Regions from separate parts of the Terrabacter sp. LjRoot27 genome, predicted to be linked through region 2. Evidence: predicted binding sites of a transcription regulator. Region 2 holds the regulator's gene; each other region holds the start of a gene.
The links. Region 2 encodes LexA, which represses DNA repair genes until DNA is damaged. Its sites were predicted from a motif close to TCGAACANNTGTTCGA; they were not measured.

Region 1 (2,195 bases), 2.2 Mb from region 2:
GTGCGGTGATGACGGCGAGGGCCCAGGCGAGCCCGATGAGCCAGCCCGCGAGCACGTCGGTGAGCCAGTGGTGGCCGAGGAAGACGCGGGAGAGCCCCATCGTCGCGACGAAGAGCGTGCCGATCGTGATCGCGAGGGTGCGCTGCCACGCCGCGGTCGTCTCGATGAGGACGAGGTAGACGACGATCGTGGTCAGCACCGTGGCGTTGAGTGTGTGGCCGCTCGGGAACGACGGCGACACCTCGAGGGGTGGCACGGCGAGCGAGGCCGGCGGGCGGGCCCGGTCGACGACGTTCTTGCCCACGATCGTCATGGCGAGCGACCCGGCCGCGGCGATGACGGTGAGCACGACCGGCGTCCACCGGCGACGACGCCACGTGATGACCGCGACCGCGACGAGGGCGAGGATCGGCATGCCGACCGGGCCGCCGACGTCGGTGAAGGCGGTGATCGCGGAGTCGAGCCCGGGGGAGCGGAGGGTGATGGCCGCGTCGAGCACCGGCTGGTCGACCGCAGTCAGCCCGTCCCGTCCGGCGACGCCCTCGTAGACCGTCTCGATGCCCTCGACGAGGACGACCATGACGACGAGCGCGATGACGGCGAAGACGACGAAGGCCACGTGGGCCGAGGACCACGACCTGACGCGCCGTGCCGCGGGGCGTGAGGCGCGCGCGAGCCCGGCGAAGACGTCGACGAGCCAGCGGCCGAAACGGGTGCGCCAGGCCGTGAGGTCGCGCGCACCGATCGTGTCGTCCGGGGTCTGCGGGCGGGTCGGCTCTGGCATGCCCCATCCTTACCCATGACCGGCCTGACGGCCGCAGGGGTATGCCGTCGCGCGCGTCTCGATGAGGCGTAAACCCTTGTGGGACAGGACGTTTGGTGTGGACAACTCTTGTCTGGCTGTTCGAACGCCTGTACGATTGGGGGTATGGAGCAGAGCCGGAGCGCGCAGCAGATCGAGCAGGACTGGGACCACGTCGCGTCCCTGGCCGCTGACCTGCACGACGCGCACGCCCGGCTCGTCGACTTCGTCGCGGCCGTCCTGACCGACGGGTCCTGGCAGGCCGCGGGGCTGCGGTCACCCGAGCACTGGCTGATGCTGCGCGCCGGGCTGTCGCGGGGCCAGGCGTCCGCGGTGGTCCTGCTGGCCCGGCGGGCGCAGGAGCTGCCCGCGACCTCCGCCGCGTTGCGCCAGGGGCGGATCAGCCTGGACCAGGCCGCGGTCGTGGCCCGGCACACCCCGGCCGCGTTCGACACCACCGTGGCGGAGTTCGCGCAGCACGCGACGGTCACCCAGCTGCAGCGCACGGTCACCCGGTACGACTTCACCCTCCAACCCGACAGCGTCGACGACCGCGGCCGCGGCCTGCCTGGTGAGCGGGACGCGACCCTGGATCCGCCACGGGTGGAGCCGGTCGAGCCGGCGCACCTGAGCATGGGCCTCGACGCCGACGGGCGGTTCCGGCTGCGCTACGACGCACCCGCCGAGGTCGGCGCGCTCGTCGAAGCGGCCCTGGCGGAGGCCAAGGACCACCTCTTCCACGCCCTCGCACCCGAGGGTTGGACCGACGAGCAGAAGCGGGCTCTGAACGGGGACGTGCTGCACCCCGACCAGTCCTGCACCAGCGGCGGCCGGCCCCGCGTCACCTGGGCCGACGCCCTCATCGTGCTCGCCACCCGCTCCCTCGACGCCGCCACCACGACACGCGACGGAACCTCCGGCTCCTCCGGCGGCTCGGGTGGGGCCGCTCGGCGGGCCCGGTACCGGGTCCAGGTCCACCTCGACACCGACGGCGCCTGGCTCACCGGCCGCCCCCGCCTGCCCCAGCACATCACCGACCAGCTCACCTGCGACGGGACCCTGACCCCCGTCTGGGAGACCGACGGACACCCCGTCAACGTCGGCCGCACCCAACGCGTCGTCCCGCACCGCACCCGCGTCCTGGTCCTGGACCGCGACCGCGGCTGCCGCTTCCCCGGCTGCGGCTCCACCCGCAACCTCGAGATCCACCACCTCATCCACTGGCGCGACGGCGGACCCACCGACGACACCAACCTCCTCGGCGTCTGCACCCCCCACCACGACGGACACCACCGCGGCGAGTTCACCATCACCGGCGACCCCACCCGACCCGACGGCCTCACCTTCCACACCGACACCGGACTACTCATCGGCCCACCACACAAACCACCCC
Region 2 (2,195 bases):
TGGCCGACGCGAGCTGGCCCGCCAGGCCGACCCCGAGGACGGAGACGACGCCCGCGACGAGGAGCGTGACGACGAGGCGGCCGAATCGCGTCAGGCGCATCGGCGGCCTCGCGGCACGGGCCGCACGCGCGGCCTCGGGCCCGGTGGGGACGAGGACGAGGCGAGGCCGGCCGGTCGACTGCGACCGCGCGGGCTCCTCGGTGTGCGGCTGACGAACGGCCTCGAGGACGATGGCGCTCATGGTGACCTCCCCTTGCTCCTGAACTGGCGAACACATGTTCGATAGAACGTCTGTACGAGTTGTAGCACGTATGTTCGACGAAGTCGAGACACGCATCGAACAGGTGTTTGGCAACTGTGTTCGAACTGCGTAGTCTTTCCTCACACCACAGACCTCACCAGCCACCACTGACACTGGCCCCACACCCAGCGTCACGACGCGGTCTGACGAGCCGACGAAGGGGACACCATGGGCGTGACCGAGCTTCCCGATCGCGAGACCGGCGACGGTCTCACCGTCCGCCAGCGGCGGGTGCTCGAGGTCATCCGCAACTCCGTCGACCGGCGCGGCTACCCGCCGAGCATGCGCGAGATCGGCGACGCCGTCGGCCTCGCCAGCCCCTCGAGCGTCTCGCACCAGCTCAACGCCCTCGTCGCCAAGGGCTACCTGCGCCGCGACCCGAACCGGCCGCGGGCCCTCGAGGTCGTCTCGCCCGACGCGAAGGCCGAGGAGCTCGGCTACCGCGGGGGCGACGCCACCGCGCCGCGTCCGCGCGGCGACCACTACGACACGGAGACCGACTCGGGCGATGCCCGCCCCGAGGCGTCGTACGTGCCGGTGCTCGGCCAGATCGCGGCCGGTGTGCCGATCACGGCCGAGGAGGTCGTCGAGGACGTCTTCCCGCTGCCCAAGCAGCTCGTCGGCGAGGGCGACCTCTTCCTCCTCAAGGTCAACGGCGACTCGATGGTCGAGGCCGCGATCTGCGACGGTGACTGGGTCGTCGTGCGCCAGCAGCAGCACGCCGAGAACGGCGACGTCGTGGCCGCGATGCTCGACAACGAGGCCACGGTCAAGACGTTCAAGCGCACCGACGGGCACGTGTGGCTCATGCCGCACAACCCCGACTTCTCGCCCATCGACGGCGACCACGCGACGATCCTCGGCAAGGTGACGGCGGTCCTGCGCCGGCTCTGACAGCGCCCGCTCCCCCACCGACGACGGATGCCGTCGGCGCCCTCCGCGCCGACGGCATCGTCGCGTCCCGGGAAGCGTATCGGGTGAGGCGGCGACAGACTCTGAGCCGTGAGCCCTGCGAAGGAGACCGCCATGGCACCTGGCCGCACCCGCGACGTCGTCCTCACCTACCGCTACCTGCGCGGCGCGATGATCGCGCTGCTGCTCTTGCTGCTGCTCTCGGTCGGCTACCAGTGGTGGTGGGAGACCGACCACTCGTGCTGGCTCGGCTCGATCAGCGCGTACTACTACACGCCGGCGCGGACCGTCTTCGTCGGCTCGCTCTGCGCGCTCGGGGCCAGCCTCATCGCCTACAAGGGCCATTCGCCCGAGGAGGACGTGCTGCTCAACTTCTCGGGCTTCATGGCGTTCGTCGTCGCCATGGTGCCGACGGTGCCGGACGGACGGTGCGGGCCGAACGCGTACACCCAGACCCCGACCGAGATCGCGGCGGCCGTGCGCAACAACATCTGGTCGCTCGTCGTCGTGGCGGTGCTCGCGGCCCTCGTGGCCGCCTGGCTCAAGCGGGGCGCGATGACGCGCGACCCGTCCGAGCGGCCCACGGTGCGCTCGGTGGTCGTCTCCGTCGTGTGCGGTGCGGTCCTGCTCGGTGAGCTGACCCTCTTCCTCGTGCTGCGCGACCGCTTCATCGCGCTGAGCCACGGCATCGCCGCGGGCACCATGGTGGCCGGGGTCATCGCGGTCATGGTCCTCAGCGCGCTGAGGGCCGAGGAGCGGCACCGGGGCGCAGCCGGGGCCGCGGGGGCGAGCGGGACCGCCTACAAGCGCATCTACATCGCCATCGCGGTCGCCCTGGCCGTCGCCCTCGGGGTGACGGTGCTGACGGCCCTGACGGTGAGCGGCTTCGACCACCTCGTCCTCATCGCCGAGGTCATCATCATCGTGCTCTTCGCGGCGTACTGGGGCGTGCAGACCAAGGAGCTCTGGGACCTGCGCGAGG
Region 3 (2,195 bases), 570 kb from region 2:
GCACCAGAAGGCGGCCAAGGACGCCAAGCGCGGCAAGCTCTTCGCCAAGCTCATCAAGAACATCGAGGTCGCGGCCCGCCAGGGCGGCGCCGACCCCGCCGGCAACCCGACCCTCTACGACGCCATCCAGAAGGCGAAGAAGACGTCGGTGCCCAACGACAACATCGACCGCGCCGTCAAGCGCGCCTCGGGTGCCGAGGCGGGCGCGGCCGACTGGCAGACGATCATGTACGAGGGCTACGCCCCCAACGGTGTCGCCGTGCTCATCGAGTGCCTCACCGACAACCGCAACCGGGCCGCCGCCGAGGTGCGGACGGCGCTGACCCGCAACGGCGGTCAGCTCGCCGACCCGGGCTCGGTGTCCTACGTCTTCAACCGCAAGGGCGTCGTGACCGTCCTCAAGGACGCCGGCTCCGAGGACGACATCCTCGAGGTCGTGCTCGAGGCGGGCGCCGAGGAGGTCAACGACAACGGTGACACGTGGGAGATCATCTCCGAGGCCACCGACTTCGTCGCGGTCCGCAAGGCGATCCAGGACGCCGGCATCGACTACGAGTCGGCCGAGGCCTCGTTCGTCCCGAACCTCCAGGTCCCGCTCGACCTCGACGGTGCGAAGAAGATGATCCGCGTCATCGAGGCCCTCGAGGACAGCGACGACGTGCAGAACGTGTTCGCCAACGGCGACATCCCCGACGACGTGCTCGCGCAGCTCGACGACGACGAGGACTGACCGCACGGGCCCACCCGGCCCGGGGGTTCGACGAGGAGGCACGCCGGGACCGGCGTGCCTCCCGTCCTTTCGGGGGAGGCCCGTTAGCGTTGTCCCGAACACCTGTTCGGATCGTCCAGTGCCCCAACCCAGGGAGGTATGCCGTGCGCGTCCTCGCGGTCGACCCCGGGCTCACGCGCTGCGGCGTCGGCGTCGTCGACGGGGTCCCGGGGCGCAAGCTGTCCCTCGTCGAGGTCGGGGTCATCCGGACGCCGTCCGGAGACCCGACACCGAGACGGCTCGTCGCCGTCGAGGACGAGATGCGCCAGTGGTTCGCGCGGCACCGTCCCGAGGCCGTGGCCATCGAGCGCGTCTTTGCCGACACCAACGTCTCCACCGTCATGGGCACCGCGCAGGTGACCGGGATCGTCATGATCATGGCCGAGCGGCTCGGCCTGCCCGTCACCCTCCACACCCCGACCGAGGTCAAGGCCGCCGTCAGCGGCAACGGCCGGGCCGACAAGGCGCAGGTCACGACGATGGTGACCCGCCTGCTCGGTCTCGACACCCCACCCAAGCCGGCCGACGCGGCCGACGCCCTCGCCCTCGCGATCTGCCACGTGTGGCGCGGCGGCACCCAGAGCCGCCTCGAGACCGCGCGGCTCGAGGAGCTCGCGCGCTCCGGCCGCCGGGGGAGCGGCATACCCCGCCGTGTGCCGCCGGGAGCCGCCCCACCGGTGCAGCGCCTGCGCGCCGCGACCACCCAGCCCACCCGCACCGGCCCGACCACCCGACCCCACCCTGGAGCCCAGCCCCGATGATCGCCTCGCTCTCCGGCACCGTCCTCAAGGTCGGCCTCGACTCGGTCGTGGTCGGCGTCGGGGGTGTCGGCATGCTCGTCCACACCACGCCGGCCACGGCGACGTCCGTGCGCCTCGGGCAGCCCACGCAGCTCGCCACGAGCCTCGTCGTGCGCGAGGACTCGCTGACGCTCTACGGCTTCGCCACCGACGACGAGAAGCACGTCTTCGAGACCGTCCAGACGGTCTCGGGTGTCGGCCCGCGCCTCGCTCTGGCCGTGCTCGCCGTCCACTCGCCCGACGCCGTCCGGGTCGCACTGGGCACCGGAGACCTCGTCGCGCTGACCAAGGTCCCGGGCATCGGGAAGAAGGGCGCGGAGCGGATGGTCCTCGAGCTCAAGGACAAGCTCGGCGCCCTGCCCGGCTCCGCCGGCCAGACCGACCCGGTCCACCTCGACACCGGCGAGGCGTGGCGCGAGCAGGTCCGCGAGGCCCTCGTCGGTCTCGGCTGGACCGCGCGCCAGGCCGACGAGGCGCTCGACAAGGTCGCGCCGCTCGCCGCCGAGGGCGCCGGTGTCTCGGCCCTGCTGCGGGCTGCCCTGCAGGAGCTCGGCCGATGAGCGTCGACCGCTCCTGGGAGCTCGACGCCGGCGCCGAGCCGGACGTCTGGGACGACGGGTCGTTCG
Region 4 (2,195 bases), 230 kb from region 2:
GTGAGCTCCGGCCGGCGATGGTGGGCTTCGCGGAGGAGGGCGTCGGTGGCGAGGTCGGCGCGGAGCTGGTCGAGGCTGCGCGGGTCGCCGCCGCCGCGCAGTCCGCGCGCGGTGGTGTCGAGGCGGTCCATGACCGCGGCGACGGACGCGGCGTCGGTGGTGACGGTCAGCCAGCCCATCCCGTCGTCGGTGACCCGGCCGAACACCCCGCGCCGGGACCGGGCGTGCGCGTGCCGCTCGGCGCTGCCCCGGGCATCGACCGAGGCGACCGCGCGCCGCAGCCGGGCGGTGAAGGTGCGTTGCGGGAGGGGTTGGCCGTCCCGGGACGGGGCGAGCACGGCCTGTGCGACGGTGGTGACGTCGGCGTCGGGCAGCAACGCGGTGTCGGAGGCGACCTGCAGCGCGCGGTGCAGCGACAGCCGCCCGGCTCGCAGCGCGTTCAGGACGACTCGGTGCCGGCGGGGTGCGGTGGCCAGGGTGAGCCGGCGGGCGACCTCCCCGGTCCCGACGCCGGTCGCGAGCGCGATCTCCTCGGTGACGACCCGCTCGGGAGAGACCCGCGAGGACGCCCGGGCGGCGGCACCGGCGGGCAGGGCCTGGATCTGCTGGGCCTCGATGGTGGCCAGTGCGCCGTACGCGGCGAGCAGGTCGGCCTCGAGGCGGGCCTTGGCGACCTCGAGCGCCTGGATCTCGGCGAGCACCCGCTCCCCGGCCCGCGCCAGCCCCTCGAGCGCCGCCGCCGCTCGGGCCCGCCCGCGCCCCGCGCGCAGCTGCGTGAGGACCGGGTCGAGGACGGGGTCGAGGGTGCGCGCCCAGTGGTCCGGGTCGGAGGACCATCGGGCACGCAGCACCGGCCAGGGCCCTCCCGAGCGCACAGCGGAGGTCTCGGCCGGCGACGGGGTGAACGGCACGGTGACCCTCCTCTCGACGCTCGTTCCCTTCACTCGATTAGAACACGTGTTCGAAAGACTCGCAAGACCCGCTGGCTCATCTGTGGACAACGAACTCCTCTGCCCTGCAAGCGATCCCACCCGAGCCGGCACTTCCCAACACGCGCCAGGCGCCCACACCGGTGACGACGCGTCCACGATGAGGACACGCCCTCCCACGTGGCGGACACGCATACGTACACTCGCCGGTAGGTCATGAGCGCCAGCGACAAGCCCCGGCTCGCTGGCCGGCAACCCTCCAACCGCGGTGGGGTGCCCCGGGTGAGGACCTGGCCCGTCGACGCCACCCGGCGCGCGGGCAAGCGCGGAGAGCCTCTCTCCCGCACCGACCCGTCGGTGCACGGGGCCCGGTGACACGGGACCCCGGTCAGCGACACGACCCAGGAAGAGCAGGACGACCGATGACCGAGCCCAACTGGTCCTTCGAGACCAAGCAGATCCACGCCGGCCAGGCCCCCGACAGCGCCACCGGAGCCCGCGCGCTGCCGATCTACCAGACGACGAGCTACGTCTTCAACGACACCGACCACGCCGCGAACCTCTTCGGGCTCAAGGAGTTCGGCAACATCTACACCCGCTTGATGAACCCGACGACCGACGTCGTCGAGCAGCGCATCGCGGCGCTCGAGGGTGGCGTCGGCGCCCTGCTCGTCGCCTCGGGCCAGGCGGCCGAGACCCTCGCCGTGCTCAACATCGCGGAGGCCGGCGACCACGTCGTCGTCTCCCCCAGCCTCTACGGCGGCACCTTCAACCTCTTCAAGCACACGCTGCCCAAGTTCGGCATCGAGGTCGGCTTCGTCGAGGACCCGACGTCGATCGACTCGTGGCGCGCTGCCATCCGGCCCAACACGAAGCTCCTCTTCGGCGAGACCATCGCCAACCCCAAGAGCGAGATCCTCGACATCGAGGCCGTCGCGGCCCTCGCGCACGAGCACGGGGTCCCGCTCGTCGTCGACAACACCGTCGCGACGCCCTACCTCATCCGCCCGATCGAGTGGGGAGCCGACGTCGTCGTGCACTCCGCGACGAAGTACCTCGGCGGCCACGGCACCTCGATCGCCGGTGTCATCGTCGACGCGGGCACCTTCGACTTCGGAGCCGACCCGGAGAAGTTCCCCAACTACAACACGCCGGAGGAGAGCTACCACGGGCTCGTCTTCGCCCGCGACCTCGGCGTCGGCAGCCCCCTCGGGGCCAACCTCGCCTTCATCCTCAAGGCGCGCGTCCAGCTGCTGCGCGACCTCG

Region 1: ACSQ2D_RS02855 (DUF222 domain-containing protein) is a predicted target of LexA. The motif match lies at 905-920, and genes of this name have one in related genera.
Region 3: ruvC (crossover junction endodeoxyribonuclease RuvC) is a predicted target of LexA. The motif match lies at 825-840, and genes of this name have one in related genera.
Region 4: ACSQ2D_RS14360 (HNH endonuclease signature motif containing protein) is a predicted target of LexA. The motif match lies at 950-965, and genes of this name have one in related genera.

What each region holds. Positions count from the first base shown of each region.
Region 1 covers NZ_CAXUSS020000001.1:626,664-628,858, forward strand. The annotation lists gene ACSQ2D_RS02850 (phosphatase PAP2 family protein) at 1-784, opposite strand, end outside; gene ACSQ2D_RS02855 (DUF222 domain-containing protein) at 929-2,195, shown strand, end outside.
Region 2 covers NZ_CAXUSS020000001.1:2,858,396-2,860,590, forward strand. The annotation lists gene ACSQ2D_RS13295 (LysM peptidoglycan-binding domain-containing protein) at 1-241, opposite strand, end outside; gene lexA (transcriptional repressor LexA) at 470-1,195, shown strand; gene ACSQ2D_RS13305 (hypothetical protein) at 1,328-2,195, shown strand, end outside.
Region 3 covers NZ_CAXUSS020000001.1:2,283,723-2,285,917, forward strand. The annotation lists gene ACSQ2D_RS10725 (YebC/PmpR family DNA-binding transcriptional regulator) at 1-730, shown strand, start outside; gene ruvC (crossover junction endodeoxyribonuclease RuvC) at 874-1,530, shown strand; gene ruvA (Holliday junction branch migration protein RuvA) at 1,527-2,129, shown strand; gene ruvB (Holliday junction branch migration DNA helicase RuvB) at 2,126-2,195, shown strand, end outside.
Region 4 covers NZ_CAXUSS020000001.1:3,087,673-3,089,867, forward strand. The annotation lists gene ACSQ2D_RS14360 (HNH endonuclease signature motif containing protein) at 1-911, opposite strand, end outside; SAM riboswitch class IV at 1,142-1,261, shown strand; gene ACSQ2D_RS14365 (bifunctional o-acetylhomoserine/o-acetylserine sulfhydrylase) at 1,352-2,195, shown strand, end outside.